Regions from separate parts of the Cryobacterium sp. Hh7 genome, predicted to be linked through region 2. Evidence: predicted binding sites of a transcription regulator. Region 2 holds the regulator's gene; the other holds the start of a gene.
The links. Region 2 encodes HspR, which represses chaperone genes until heat shock. Its sites were predicted from a motif close to AAGTTGAGTCNNNNNGACTCAACTT; they were not measured.

Region 1 (7,552 bases), on a different contig from region 2:
GGCCATCGGGTCCTGGAACACGCGGCCGACGTGCGCGGCTCGCGCGTAGTCGGGCATCCGCTTGACGGAACTGCCGTCGATCGACAGGTCGCCGGAATCGATCGGCAGCTTGCCGCTGATCATATTGAGCAGGGTGGATTTTCCGGCGCCGTTGCTGCCGATAACGGTGACGAAATCACCGGTGTTCAGCTGCAGTGACACGTCGTTGAGGGCGACGCGTTCGTTGACCGTGCCGGGAAAGAAGGTCTTGGTGATGTTCTGAATGAGCAGCATGAGACTCCTAGTTCGCTTTCACTGCGGCGGCGGAACGCATCTCGCGCAGCGAGGGCACGCGTTTCAGGAAGCCCCAGCGCGGCAGCAGCAGTGCGGCAACGACGAGCAGCGCCGAGATGAGCTTCATGTCGTTCGGATTGAGCCCGGCGCCGAGAGCGAAGAAGATCACCAGGCGGTAGATGACGGCTCCGCCGATGACGGCGAGCGAGGCGAGAAAAATGGTGCGCCGGCCGAAGACGGCCTGACCGACGATGACCGAGGCGAGTCCGACCAGAATGAGGCCGATGCCCATGCTGACGTCGGCGAAGCCCTGGTACTGAGCGATGAGTGCGCCGCAGAGGGCGACGAGCCCGTTCGAGATCGCGAGGGTGAGAATCGTGGTGCGGTGCGTGTTGACGCCGAGGCTGCGGATCATCTGCTCGTTATTGCCGGTCGCCTGAATCGACAGGCCGAGGTCGGTGCTGAGGAACCAGTCGATGGCAAACTTGATGACCAGGGCGGCGACGGCGAAGATCAGGATGCTCCAGGCCCCGCCGAGCAGGCCGGCGTCCCGCAGCGGCGTCATCAGGGTGTCCTCCCGCAAGAGCGGCAGGTTGGATTTGCCCATGATGCGCAGATTGATCGACCACAGGGCGATCATGGTGAGGATGCCGGCGAGCAGGCCGTCGATGCGGCCCTTGGTGTACAGCACACCGGTGACCAGGCCGGCCACCGCTCCCGACGCCGCCCCGGCGAGGGTGGCGAGGGGAGCCGGCACACCATTGATAATGAGCGACGCGGCAACCGCGGCCCCGGTCGTGAAACTTCCGTCGACCGTGAGGTCGGGAAAGTTGAGGATTCGAAACGTCAGGTAGACACCCAACGCCATGATTCCGTAGAGCAGGCCGAGTTCGAGAGCCGCATTCATCTGGGTAGTCCTTCTACTCGATGATTCGGTCGGCCTTGGCGATGAGTTCCTCGGTGAGGGTCACTCCCATGCGCTCGGCAGCGGCCGGGTTGAGGATGAACTCGATCGTGTCGAGGGTCTCGACCGGCATGTCGGCGGGGTCTTCGCCGTCTTCGAGGATGCGGATGGCCATCTGGCCGGTCTGGTAGCCGAGGTCGGTGTAGCTGATGCCGTAGGTTGCGATGGCGCCACGCTCGACCTGGCCGTTTTCGGCGCCGAACAGCGGAATCTGGTTGGCCTCGGAATACTGGATGACGGCTTCGAGACCCTCGGTGACGCGGTTGTCGGTGGGAATGTAGATGGCGTCGACGTCGCCGAGCGACTCGGTGGCCTGGGCGACCTCGCTCGAGTTGGTGACGGTGGCTTCCTTGATGGTCAGGCCGAGGTCGTCGGCTGCCTCCTTGGCGAGTTCAACCTGCACGTCGGAGTTGACCTCGCCCGAGCTGTAGATAATGCCGACCGACTGGGCGTCCGGCAGGATCTCCTGAATCAGTTCGAGCTGCTCCTTGACCGGGTTCAGGTCGCTGGTGCCGGTGATGTTGCTGCCCGGCTTCTCCCAGCTCTCGACCAGTCCGGCTTCCTTCGGCTCGGTCACTGCGGTGAACAGCACGGGAATGTCGATGATGGTCTGCGCGGCGGCCTGCGCGGTGGGCGTGGCGATCGCGAGCACGAGGTCGACCTTGTCGGCGGCGAACTTCGCGGCGATGGTGCTCGCGGTGGCCTGCTCGCCCTGCGCGTTCTGCTCGTCGAACTCAATGTCGGTGCCCTCGACGTAGCCGGCGTCAGCGAAGGCCTGCTTGAAACCCTCGCGGGCGTCGTCGAGCGCCTGGTGCTGCACGATCTGGCTGATGCCGATCGTGATCAGGTCGTCTGAAGCGGATGCTGTCGGCTCGCTGGCCGCGCAGCCGCTGAGGGTGAGGGCGCCGGCGGCAACGAGGGTGAGGGCTGACAGGGATTTGGTGTGCTTCATGCTGGGAAATTCTCCTTTGAATTCATGCTGCTACGGCGCGCGGGAACCTGCGGCCGAACGGTGAGGGGGTGCTAGACGGTGGCTGGCGCCAGGGCTGCCGCGGCGGCGACCAGGAAGCGGTCGTTCTGCTCGGCCGTGCCGATCGTCACGCGCAGGCCTTCGCCGGGGAAAGCCCGGGCCAGGATGCCTTCGGCAATGAACACGACGTTCACCCGGTCGGTGTCGTCGCCGGTGCGGAGCCAGACGAAATTTCCCTGCGAGTCGGTTACGCGCCATCCGCTCGCCTGCAATGACCCGAGCACCCGGGTGCGTTCGGCGACGATCTGGTCGATGCGCACGGTCAGCTCGGCCTCCGCGTCGAGGGAGGCGAGGGCCGCGCGCTGGGCGAGCGCGGTTACACCGAACGGCAGGGCCACCCGGCGCAGGTTCGCGGCAACAGCGGTCGGTGCGATCGCGTAGCCGATGCGCAGGCCGGCCAGGCCATAGGCCTTGGAGAAGGTGTGCAGCACGGCCACGTTGGGGTAACGGCGAAAGAAATCAATGCCAACAGCGGAGGAGGCGTCACGGTTGAAGTGCACGTAGGCCTCGTCGACGACGACCAGCACGTTCTCGGGGACCCGGGCCAGAAACGCGTGCAGTTCCTCGCTGGTGACGAAGGCGCCGGTCGGGTTGTTGGGGTTGCAGACCAAAATCAATCGCGTCTGCGCGGTGATGGCATCGGCCATAGCGTTCAGATCGTGGCACTCATCGCTCGTGAGTGCGACCGGCACCGGCGTCGCACCGGCGACCTGCACCAGAATCGGGTAAGCCTCGAATGACCGCCAGGCGAAGATGACCTCGTCACCGGCCCCGGCGCTCGCGTGGATGATCTGGGACAGCACCTCGACCGACCCGGCACCGAAGGCCACGTTGTCGCTCGAGACGTCGAACCGGGCCGCAATACGGTCGGTGACTTCGGCGACGGCCATGCTCGGGTACAGATGAATCTCCCCGAGAGCGGATGCGATTGCCTCGGTCACCGAGGCGAGCGGCGCAAACGGGTTCTCGTTCGAGGAAAGCTTGAACGCTCCGGAATCGCCCGCTGCGGCGCCCTGCTTGTACGCGGGCAGTCTGCTGATGGCTTCGCGTTGCTGCACCATAACTTTTCAACCTCACTCGGGACGGGTATGCCAGACATGCGCGTCGAGTAAAGCGTCGGCAATGACGGGTCTGGTTCAGAGCGTAGTGATGCAGCAGAAGTTTGACAATTCGACCAATCAGCACGTCACAAACTGCACTATCTGACTGGTGTTCAGCGGGCTTCATCGCACAAGTTGTTCAGTTTTGTAATTTTCGGCGACCTATTTCGGCTGTTAGCCTGGGGGGACTAAACTTGAGCCAGCAAGGCTCAACTTTAGAGGAGACAGCTCATGCAAGCCGGTCAGCGACCACCGCAGCAAGACGCCAAGACGGCCCTCGAGCTCTACGGGGTGAACCTCACCGACATCGCCCGCAGCGGCAAGCTCGACCCGGTGATCGGGCGCGACGCCGAGATTCGCCGGATCAGCCAGGTGCTCACCCGGCGCACCAAGAACAACCCGGTCTTGATCGGCGAACCCGGCGTCGGCAAGACCGCCGTGGTCGAGGGACTGGCCCAGCGCATCGTGGCCGGTGACGTTGCCGACTCGCTCAAGGACAAACAGCTGGTCTCGCTCGACCTGGCCGCCCTCGTGGCTGGCGCCAAGTATCGCGGCGAGTTCGAGGAACGGCTCAAGGCCGTGCTCAAGGAGATCAATGACGCCGACGGAGCGATCATCACCTTCGTCGACGAACTGCACACGCTCATGGGCGCGGGCGGCGGCGAGGGCTCCGTCGCGGCCAGCAACATGCTCAAGCCCATGCTCGCCCGCGGCGAACTACGCCTGATCGGCGCTACGACCCTCAACGAGTACCGCGAATTCATTGAAAAGGATGCCGCGCTCGAGCGCCGTTTTCAGCCGGTGCTCGTCGGCGAACCCTCGGTCGAAGACACCGTCGCCATTCTGCGCGGGCTCAAGGAACGCTACGAAGCCCACCACAAGGTGACAATCGCCGATTCTGCCCTCGTGGCCGCGGCATCCCTCTCGAATCGGTATATCACCGCCCGCCAGCTGCCCGACAAAGCCATCGACTTGATCGATGAGGCCGCGAGCCGGTTGCGCATGGAGATCGACTCCTCTCCGGTGGAGATCGACGAGCTGCGGCGCAGCGTCGACCGGCTCAAGCTCGAAGAACTCGCCTTGAAGAAGGAGAAAGACGACGCGTCGAAAGCACGTTTGGTAAAACTGCGCAGCGACCTCACGGAGCGCCAGGCGAACCTGGGGGAACTGCAGGCCCGCTGGGACGCCGAGCGGGCCTCGCTCAACCGGGTCGGCGAACTGCGCGAGCGGCTGGACACCGCGCGCATCGAATCGGACCGGGCTCAGCGGGAAGGAGACCTCGAAAAGGCCTCCCGGCTGCTCTATGGGGATATTCCGGTGATGGAACGCGCGCTCGCCGACGCCGAAAAAGAAGAATCAGTCGGACCCCGCATGGTCAACGACCAGGTCACGAGCGAGGACATCGCCGCTGTCGTCGCCGCCTGGACCGGCATTCCGGTCGGCCGCCTGCTGCAGGGCGAAACCGACAAGCTGCTGAACCTTGAAAATGAGCTCGGCCACCGCCTGATCGGGCAGAAGCGGGCAGTTCGCTCGGTCGCCGACGCCGTGCGGCGTTCACGCGCCGGGATCTCCGACCCCGACCGGCCGACCGGATCCTTCCTCTTTCTCGGTCCGACCGGCGTCGGCAAGACCGAGCTCGCCAAGGCGCTCGCCGAGTTTCTATTCGATGATGAAAAAGCAATGGTGCGCATCGACATGAGCGAGTACGGCGAGAAGTTCTCGGTGTCGCGCCTGGTCGGAGCGCCTCCGGGCTACGTCGGTTACGAGCAGGGTGGGCAGCTCACCGAGGCCGTGCGGCGTCGCCCGTATTCGGTGATTCTGTTCGACGAGGTGGAGAAGGCGCATCCCGAGGTATTCGACGTGCTGTTGCAGGTGCTCGACGACGGTCGGCTGACCGATGGCCAGGGTCGCACGGTGGACTTTCGCAATACGATCCTCGTGCTCACCTCGAACCTCGGTTCGCAGTTTCTGGTCGATCCGACCCTGTCGGTGGAGCAGAAGGAACAGGCCGTGCAAGGCCTCGTGCGGCAGGCCTTCAAGCCCGAGTTCGTCAACCGGCTCGACGACATCGTGGTGTTCTCCTCGCTCACCACCGATGAGCTCGGTGAGATCGTTGAACTCGACGTCGACCGGCTGCAGAAGCGCCTGGCCGAGCGTCGCCTTGAGCTGGCAGTGACACCGGATGCCCGCCGCTGGCTGGCCGAACGTGGCTATGACCCGATCTACGGTGCGCGTCCGTTGCGACGCCTCATGCAGCGTGAGATCGACGACCGCCTGGCGCGGGCGCTGCTCTCCGGGGAGATTCGCGACGGCGACACGGTGCTCGTGAGTCTGGAAGCCGACGGGGACTCGCTCACCGTCGAATCCGCCCCCACGCTGTTGGACGTTCCCCTCGAGGAGGACCTGCTCTAGCCGATTCCCGCTCTCGCGTGTAAAAGGGAGATGTCCAGAGTCGCGGGTTACGCTTAATTCATGCTCGCAACTGTGATTTATGGCGAACGGGATGTTCGCCTCGAAGAAGTTCCCGAACCCGTACTCTCGACCGGTGGTGACGCCATTGTTCGCGTGACTGCGGCCTGCGTCTGCGGGTCAGACCTGTGGCCGTACCGGGGTATCGCCCCCACCAAGGAACCGCACCGGATCGGCCATGAATTCGTCGGCATCGTCGAAGCCATCGGTCCCGACGTCTCGACCGTCAAGGTCGGTGACTTCGTCATTGCGCCCTTCTACGACTGCGACGGCACCTGCGTCAACTGTCAGAACGGTGTGAGCACCTCCTGCCTCAACGGCGGCTGGTGGGGCGCGGACGACCAGCTCGGCGGATTCGCCGACGGAGCCCAGGGCGAGCGGGTGCGTGTTCCCCACGCCGACGGTTCGCTCGTTGCCACGCCGACAGTTCCGAGCGATGACCTCGTTCCGAGCCTGCTCACCCTCGCCGACGTCATGGGCACCGGACACCACGCGGCCGTCTCGGCCGGCGTGGAACCGGGCAGCACCGTGGTCGTCGTCGGTGACGGAGCTGTTGGACTCTGCGCCATTCTCGCGAGCAAGCGCCTCGGCGCGAGCCGCATCGTGGCCATGTCCCGCCACGCCGACCGCCAGGCCGTCGCCCGCGAATTCGGTGCGACCGACATCATCGAGGCGCGCGGCGATGAGGGCGTTGCCGCCGTGCAGGCCCTGTTCGACGGCGTCGGCGCTGACTACGTGCTCGAGTGCGTCGGAACCCAGGAATCCATGGATCAGGCCATCCGATCGGCTCGCCCCGGCGGAATGGTCGGCTACGTCGGCGTACCCAACGGCGGCGCCGAACTGCCGATCCGCACCCTGTTTGGAACAAACGTGGGCGTGAACGGTGGTGTCGCATCCGTTCGCAGCTATGTCGAGGAGTTGCTGCCCGAGGTTCTCTCCGGCCAGATCAACCCGGGCCGGGTGTTCGACCTGCAGCTGCCGCTGGCCGAGGTGGCCGAGGCCTACGCCGCGATGGACGAGCGCCGCGCTATCAAGGTGCTGCTCCGCCCCTGACCCACCGTCTGGCCCGCTCTGGAGGGACAATTGTGAACCAACCGTTCCTCTGGGGAGGGTTACTGGCCTTCGCCATCGCCGCCGCGATTCTGCGGCTCGTGGTGGGGCACCCGCTGCTGCGAGAACGTTCGGTGCGCGTGGGATGGCTGGGGGCTGTGGTGGCGTTCGTCAGCGGGCTTGCCCTGGTTTTTCACTGCGCCGCGATGTTCTTCGGGCCCTGGGTCGACGCCGTGTCGTTTCTGCTGGCACCGGCCGACATGGTTCGGGGCATGGGCGCGGGCAGCCAAGTCGCCTACTGGCTACCCGCCGCCGCCCTCGTGGTGGCGTGGCGGAGAGTGTGGGGGCCGGCCCTGGGGGCACTCATTGTCACCCTTGCCGGCGTGGGGGTGACCATGTATTGGCCGTTCCCGCTCGATGTACATCTCGCGTGGCTCACGGCCCTGATCATTGTCGGTTCGTTGGTTCCGACGCTGTTACTCCGTGGGCCACGCGCTGCGAGCTAGTCGTTGACGAGCAGCATCATCGAATCGGCCCATCTGGTGGGTGTGCAGTCCGTCGTGCTGGGCCGGGATCGACAGGTGGGCAACGGCCTGACCGATGTCGTAGCGTGCCCACGGGTTCTCGCGGGTCTCATCGATCGACAGCTTCGCCACGCTGACGATC
Region 2 (7,552 bases):
GCTGATGTCGACGCCCTCAAGTCCGCTCTCGCCGGCGACGACGACGACGCGGTGAAGACCGCGTTTGACAAGCTCAACGAAAGCCAGGGCAAGCTCGGCGAAGCCATCTACAAGTCCAGCCAGGCGGATGCCGCAGCCGGCGCTGATGAGACCAGCACCGACGAGGCTCCTGCCGAAGAGAACAAGGACGAAGACGTTGTCGACGCCGAGGTTGTTGACGACGACGAAGACGAGAAGAAGAAGTAGGCCGCAACCATGGCTGACAAGAAACATCCAGACAACGACGCGTCCGCTGCGGGGGTGCCCGATGACGGCACCGCCGCCGCGGGCGCGGCCGCTGCTGATGCAGCATCCGCTTCTGAACCTGACAGTGCTGTAGCCGACGGTACGGCCGACGGGATCGAAGAAGACGAACTGACCGTTCAGGACATTCTGGACGCGGCGGAACGCGAAGTTGCTGAGCCGACGAGCGAACACCTCGCCGACCTCAAGCGCGTGACGGCCGAGTACGCCAACTATCGTCGGCGCACCGAAGCCAACCGGGCCATCGAGAAAGAGCGCGTGACCGGGGATATCGTCAAGGTGCTTATTCCGGTACTGGACGACATCTACCGTGCTGAGAAGCACGGCGATCTCGTGCCTGACTCGGCCTTCGCCACGATCGCAGCCAAACTGCGTTCGAGCGTTGAACGGCTCGGGCTGACCTCGTTCGGCACGGTCGGCGAACCCTTCGACCCGACCATGCACGAGGCGATCTTCCAGCAGCCGAGTGCAGCGGTCGACGTGGAAACCGTCGGCGACGTCGCGGAGACGGGGTACTACCTCGGCTCCACGCTGCTGCGCGCGGCCAAGGTCGTCGTTCAGGTACCGAGCGATGGCTAGCCAGGATTGGTTTGACAAGGACTTCTACAAGGTTCTCGGGGTATCGAAAGATGTCACGCCGGCCGAGTTGAAGAAGGCGTACCGCAAGCTCGCGCGTAAGTACCACCCGGATTCCAACCCGGGGAACCCCGCCGCCGAGGCGAAGTTCAAGGAACTGAGCGAGGCGCACTCGGTGCTGGGCGATGCCGCGCAGCGCAAGGAATACGATGCCGTGCGGGCCATGGGCAGTGGGGCGCGGTTCGCCGCGCCCGGCGGCCGGGCCCAGAGCGGTGGCTTTGAGGACGCCTTCGGAGGCATGTTCGGCGGCGGAAGTCGTCAGCAAAGTTATACCTTCGAGCAGGGCGGCTTCGACGATATCCTCGGGGGTATGTTCGGCAGAGGTGGCGGCGGTGGCGGCGGCTTCGGCAACCCCACCGGCGGCTACCGCGGATCGGGCGCGCCTACCCGAGGCCGCGATGTGATCGCGTCGACGACCATCGACTTCATCACGGCTACCCAGGGCGACCAGATCAGTCTGCAGACTCAGGACGGCCGGCCGATCAAGGTCAAGGTGCCAGCCGGCGTCGCCGACGGGCAGAAGATTCGCCTGCGCGGCAAGGGCCAGCCCAGCCCCGACGGCGGAGAAACCGGCGATATCGTGCTGACGATCACCGTGCGCAAGCACCCGGTGTTCGAACGGGACGGCCTCAACCTGCGGGTGACCGTTCCGGTCACCTTCGTCGAGGCGAGCCTCGGTGCGACGATCGAGGTGCCCACTCTCGGTGGTGCCCCGGTCAAACTGCGCGTGGCCCCCGGCACTCCCGGAGGACGCGTGCTGCGGGTCAAGGGTCGCGGCGTCACCACGGCGAAGGGCACCGGCGACCTGCTCGCCATCGTGCAGGTCGCTGTACCGTCACACCTGTCGAAGGATGCGGAAGAAAAGCTCGCAGCCTTTGCCGAGGCACTGCCCAAGGAAAATCCGCGTGATGAACTGATCGCGCGAGCGAAGGGCTAGTCATGGACGAGACCACCCGGGTTTTCGTGATTTCCACGGCAGCAGAGCTTGCGGGAATGCACCCGCAAACCCTGCGCCAATACGATCGCCTGGGCCTGGTCAGCCCGGAGCGCACCCCCGGAAAGAGCCGTCGCTACTCCATGCTCGACGTGGCAAAGCTCCGTGAAATTGCGTTCTTGGGCTCAGAAGGTGTGAGTCTGGAAGGCATCCGTCGTATCCTCGAACTCGAGGATCACGTGCGCGGGCTCGAAAAGCGCCTGCGCGAGTTGGAATCGACGCTCGCCGACGAATTGCTGAACCGTCCGGGCCGCCGCGTTTTCGCGGCTGGCTCGGCCGGCGACGTCATTTCGATGAAGGCGGGCACCCGCACCAGACGCAGCAACCAGATTGTCATCTGGCGGCCGCGAGACCACATGTAGTTCTACAACACCTAGCTCCACGTTTCGCTTTCACAGCACGAACTGGTTGCACCGGCACCACTTTCAGGGGGAACCATGTCCGAATCGGGCACGCACGACCAGTCCGCGCTGCGGAACACCAATGACTTCGACTTCGATCGGCTGCGACGTCGCCCCGACATCGAGGCCGAGAACCTGTTCGCCGTCGACGCCAGCGACCGGCTCATCCTCGATGAGGCCGCCGGTGCGATCGCCGCCTACCGCAGCGGTGGAGTCGTCGTGCTCGAGGACCGCTATGGCGCCCTCACCCTCGGCGCCGCCGCACTGCACGATGCCCGCGGCATTCGCGTCTATCAGGACGCCCTCTCGGGCGAGTACGCGCTTGACAGCAACGCCTCCGGCGTCAATCTGACGGATGCCTACCGCTCCCTTCCGCTCGGCGAGGAGCTGCTGGCCGACGCCCACGTCGTGCTGCTGCAGCTGCCCAAAAGCCTCGACGCCCTCGATGAGATCGCCGGCGCCATCGCCAAGTATGCCGCCCCCGACGTGATCGTCTTCGCCGGCGGCCGCATCAAGCACATGACCGTGAGCATGAACGAGGTGCTGCGCCGTCACTTCGGCGCCCTCAACGTGCGCCCGGCTCGCCAGAAGTCCCGCGTGCTCATCGCCTCCTCGCCGCTCACCACGTCGACGACCGACTGGCCACACAGCGAGAAGCACGAGGACTTCGACCTCGTGGTGCGCGGCCACGGCGGAGTGTTCGCCGGAACCAGCATCGACATCGGCACCCGGGCGCTGCTCGAGGTGCTCGACCGGATGAAGCCCGATGCCGAGCGCGCCATCGACCTCGGCTGCGGCACCGGCGTGCTCGCCGCGGCGCTCGCGGCGCAGCGACCCCTGCTGCGGGTGCTCGCGACGGACCAGTCGGCCGTTGCCGTGGCATCCGCTCGTGCCACCGTCGACGCCAACGCGCTCGCCGAACGGGTCACCGTCGTGCGGGCCGATGGCCTGTCCGGCCAGGCTGATGACTCCGCCGACCTGATTCTGCTCAACCCGCCCTTTCACATCGGCGCATCCGTGCACGCGGGCCTGGCTGAGAAGCTGTTCATCGACGCGGCCCGAGTGCTTGCGCCCGGTGGCGAACTGTGGACGGTCTGGAACACGCACCTCGGCTACCGTCCGATGCTGACCCGCATCGTCGGTTCGACCCGCCAAGTCGGCCGCAACACCAAGTTCACGGTGACGGTGTCGACCGGTCGCTAGCTTTTTCGGGGCGGCTTACGGCGGTCCTGCGGCGATCTCGGCAAGCTCGATCAGCGGATGGTGACGACCGGCAGACACCGGTCTGCGGTGATACTTCGGGCGCGATCAGGCGCGTACGAGCGGCTCGCCGTTCAGAACGTCGAGCTGCCAGGCGGTCGATCCATCAGCGTGTGTGTGGTGGTGCTGCACGACGTTGAGCGAGGCGTTCGTAATGCTGCCGATGGGCTGGTCGAGCGCGTTTTCGAGGCTCAAACGAATGAGCGTGCCGTGCGCGACCACAATGATGCGCGCTCCAGGGTGCTCGCGGGCGAGGTCGCGCAGGGCATCGATGCCGCGCGCGGCGACGGCTTGTTCGGTCTCGGCACCGTGGAACCCGCCGGGAAAACGCAGGGCTTCGAGTTCGGCGCCAGCGCTCAAACCCTCGGCCGGCCCGTAGTTGCGCTCGATCAGTGCCGGGAGGCGGCGGGCCGTGTCGAGGCCGAGCCGCTCGCCGATCAGGTCGGCGGTTTCCGCAGCGCGGGAGAGCGGGGACGAGACGATGAAATCCCAGTCGTAGCGTTTCAGGGGAGCGACGGCATCCGCTGCCTGACCGCGCCCCACGTCATTCAGCGGGATATCGGTGGCGCCCTGGATGCGCGCGGCGGCGTTCCAATCGGTCTGGCCGTGGCGGATGAGGGCGAAGGTCGTCGTCGTGGTCACCCGTCTATTCTGCCTTGGCCGACTGGGAGTGCGCGCCGCGCGCCGGCGGCGGCCTCGCTCCGCGGTGCGGTGTGGGCCGACCGTGCGAGCGCGACGATGGACCAGCCGCCGAGTGCGACGAGCAGCCCGTTGCGCGTCGTGAGCAGCAGCAGCGAAAATAGGTTGCCGTCGATCAGGGGCAGGTAGAAGATTGGAAAGATCAACGTCGTCAGGGCTGAAATGGCCAGCATCAGCACGGCGGGCACCCGCCAGGCCGCCCAGCTGCGGCCGACGCCGACCGCGACGATCGGCACCAGCCAGAGCATGTATTGCGGCGACCCGACCTTGTTGAAGACGATGAAGGCGCTGACCAGGGCCAGGGAACCGAGCAGCAGCAGCTCGGCGGCATCCGCTTGTCGACGTTGAGCAATGACCATCAGCACGAAGATCGCCGCGATGGCACCGAACATGACCGGGGTCATCAGGGAGGCGACGAGACCGGCCCCGGGGCCGCTCACCTCGCGGGTCGCGATGGCAAAGTTTTCGTAGATGAGCGTGTCGTGCTGGCCGAGCGAGGCCAGCCACACCCACGGAGTCGTGACCGGAGCCTCGAGCTGCAGCGCACGGTCGGTCTGTTCGGTGACGAATCCGGTGAGAAACTGCGCAGCATCGAGCAGCCAAACGGATGCCGCCACCCCCGCCGACAACGCCGCTCCGGTCAGGACCATCGTCAGTTTTCGCGACGATACCGTGACGACCGCGAGGAAAACGGCGGCCGGCCAGACCTTGATCCAGGTGGCGAGGGCCAGCAGGAGCGCGGCGATGACCGGTCGACGCGCGAGCAGCACGAGTCCGACGATGACGATCGGTGCGGTGACTCCTTCCAGGCGTAACAGCCCGACCGGGCTCAGCAGGAACGAGCACAGCAACCAGTACCAGGCCGGCTTGTAGCCGCTGCGGCGGCGTCCCCAATCGGTCAGGGCTCCGACGGCGACGGCATTGAGCGCTGCCGTCATCAGAAACCAGAGCAATTGGTAGAGCAGCGGCCCGGCGATGCCGGCGAACGCGATCGGCAGCATGGCCCCGATCGGATACACCCAGGCCACGTCGAGGCCCTGCCAGAAACCGTTGCCCAGGCCGAGTTCGGCCCATTGTCGGTAGAGCGGGAGATCACCGAGCACTCGGCCGGTGAGGATGGTCGGGAGCAGCGCGACGAGAAAGACCGCGTGCAGGCCCAGGAACCCCAGGGCCAGAGTGCGCGGTCGTTGCAGGGTGAGACGGCGGCTCGGGGTGAGCGCCGTGGCGAGGCGGGCGTCGATCCAATCGAAGGTTCTAGACATGTCACCGTTTCTGCAGCGCGGGGTGGGGAGTCGCGGGCAGTCTAGGGGTGGCGAGTGAACTTCTGGTGACGGGTGGTCATCCCCCGGGCCCAGGTTGTGGAAGCGGGCCCATGATCTATCATGGGCCCGCTTTCCGGGCCCGGGCCCCGACCGCAGGGGGTGGAGGGGTTTAGGCGAGGAGCTCTCGGATGTCGGCGGCGGTCAGGGCGGTGCCGGCCGGGGCGCCATCGGTCATAACGCTCTCGAACAGGCGGGCCTTGGTGGCTTTGAGGGCCATGACCTTCTCCTCGATGGTGTCCTTCGACACCAATCGGTAGACCATGACGTTCTTGGTCTGGCCGATGCGGTGTACGCGGTCGACCGCCTGTGCCTCGGTCGCCGGGTTCCACCACGGGTCGAGCAGGATAACGTAGTCGGCCTCGGTGAGGTTGAGGCCGAATCCGCCGGCCTTGAGGCTGATCAGGAAGACCGAACTCGAGCCCTCCTTGAAGTCGCTGATGGCCTTGGCTCGGTTGCGGGTCTTGCCGTCGAGGTAGGAGTAGCTGATGCCGGCCGCGTCGAGCCGGTCCCGCGCCTTGCCGAGGTACTGGGTGAACTGGCTGAAGATGAGGGTGCGGTGGCCCTCGGCGACGGTGTCTTCGAGCAGCTCAAGCAGGGCGTCGAGCTTGGTCGAGGGAACGCTGTCGTACTTCTTGTCGTACAGGCTCGCATCGAGGCTGAGCTGGCGCAGCATGGTGAGCGAGCGAAAGATCTCGAACCGGTTCGCGTTCATGTCCTCGATCAGGCCGAGCACCTTCTGGCGTTCCCGGGCCAGGTGCATGTCGTAGACCTTGCGGTGCCGCGGGTGCAGGTCGAGTTCCAGCACCTGCTCCTGCTTCTCGGGCAGGTCGCTCGCCACCTGGGCTTTGGTGCGGCGCAGCATGAAGGGACGGATGCGGCGGCGCAGCTGCGTGAGCCGCTCACCGTCGGCATCCGTTTCAATGGGCTTGCGGTAGTAGTCGGCGAAGCGGCTCGGGCTCGGGAACAGGCCGGGCGCGGTGATGGAGAGCAGCGACCACAACTCCATCAGGTTGTTTTCCATCGGCGTGCCGGTGATGGCGAGCTTGAACGGGGTGCGCAGCCGGCGGGCGCAGACGTGCGCCTTGCTTTGGTGGTTCTTCACGAACTGGGCCTCGTCGAGCAGCAGTCCGGCCCAGTCCTGGGCGTTGTATTCCTCGAAGTCGAGGCGAAAAAGCGTGTACGAGGTGATCACGACATCCGCTTCACCCATCACGTCCTGCAGGCTGGAGCCGCGCTTTCCGGCGGTCTGGGTGATGGCTGCTGTCGCCAGGTCGGGAGCGAACCGGGCGCACTCGGTGGCCCAGTTGGAGACGACGCTCGTGGGCGCGACGACGAGGAACGGCTTGCGCACGGTGCCCGGCTGCGCGCGTTCGCTGTCCCGGGCGTGGGCGATCAGGGCGATCGCCTGCAGGGTCTTGCCGAGCCCCATGTCGTCGGCGAGTACGCCGCCGAGCTGGTGGTCGTAGAGAAAGCTGAGCCAGTCGAACCCGGTCTGCTGGTAGGCGCGCAGGGTGGCGTGCACGGCCGGCGGGAGCGGGCGTTCGGCGATGGGAGCGGCTTCCGCCAGACCCTGAAGGGCGGCGAGGCCCTCGACGGCGCTGCGCCAGGTCGCGGCCTGTTCGGCGACCACGCCGAGAAGCTGTAGTTCGTCCCAGAGGTCGGCCTGAAAGCGGCTGAGGCCGAGAGCGCCGGCGTTGCTCTCCTGCAGGCCACGGGCCTCTTCGATCAGGCGGCGCAGCTGCTGCAGCTCGGGCCGGTCGAGGCTGAAATAGGTTCCGCTGTCGAGGATCATCAGGTCCTGATCGGTGGCTAGTGCCCGAAACAGGTCGTCGAAGGGAATGTCTTCGCCCTCGATCGACACGGTGACGGCGAGGTCGAACCAGTCGCGGGTATCGGTGCTCTCGGTGGTGGCCAGGCTGATCACGGGCGCTTCGTCG

Region 1: E3T43_RS00035 (ATP-dependent Clp protease ATP-binding subunit) is a predicted target of HspR. The motif match lies at 3,559-3,583, and genes of this name have one in related genera.

The regions. Positions count from the first base shown of each region.
Region 1 is NZ_SOHG01000001.1:1,851-9,402, forward strand. Features, by position in the region: gene E3T43_RS00015 (ABC transporter ATP-binding protein) at 1-273, opposite strand, end outside; gene E3T43_RS00020 (ABC transporter permease) at 281-1,180, opposite strand; gene E3T43_RS00025 (ABC transporter substrate-binding protein) at 1,194-2,189, opposite strand; gene hisC (histidinol-phosphate transaminase) at 2,261-3,328, opposite strand; gene E3T43_RS00035 (ATP-dependent Clp protease ATP-binding subunit) at 3,599-5,779, shown strand; gene E3T43_RS00040 (zinc-dependent alcohol dehydrogenase family protein) at 5,840-6,889, shown strand; gene E3T43_RS00045 (hypothetical protein) at 6,922-7,392, shown strand; gene E3T43_RS00050 (hypothetical protein) at 7,363-7,542, opposite strand.
Region 2 is NZ_SOHG01000018.1:129,408-136,959, forward strand. Features, by position in the region: gene dnaK (molecular chaperone DnaK) at 1-246, shown strand, start outside; gene E3T43_RS07605 (nucleotide exchange factor GrpE) at 256-882, shown strand; gene E3T43_RS07610 (DnaJ C-terminal domain-containing protein) at 875-1,876, shown strand; gene E3T43_RS07615 (heat shock protein transcriptional repressor HspR) at 1,879-2,295, shown strand; gene E3T43_RS07620 (class I SAM-dependent methyltransferase) at 2,371-3,537, shown strand; gene E3T43_RS07625 (histidine phosphatase family protein) at 3,643-4,236, opposite strand; gene E3T43_RS07630 (glycosyltransferase 87 family protein) at 4,233-5,555, opposite strand; gene E3T43_RS07635 (DEAD/DEAH box helicase) at 5,725-7,552, opposite strand, start outside.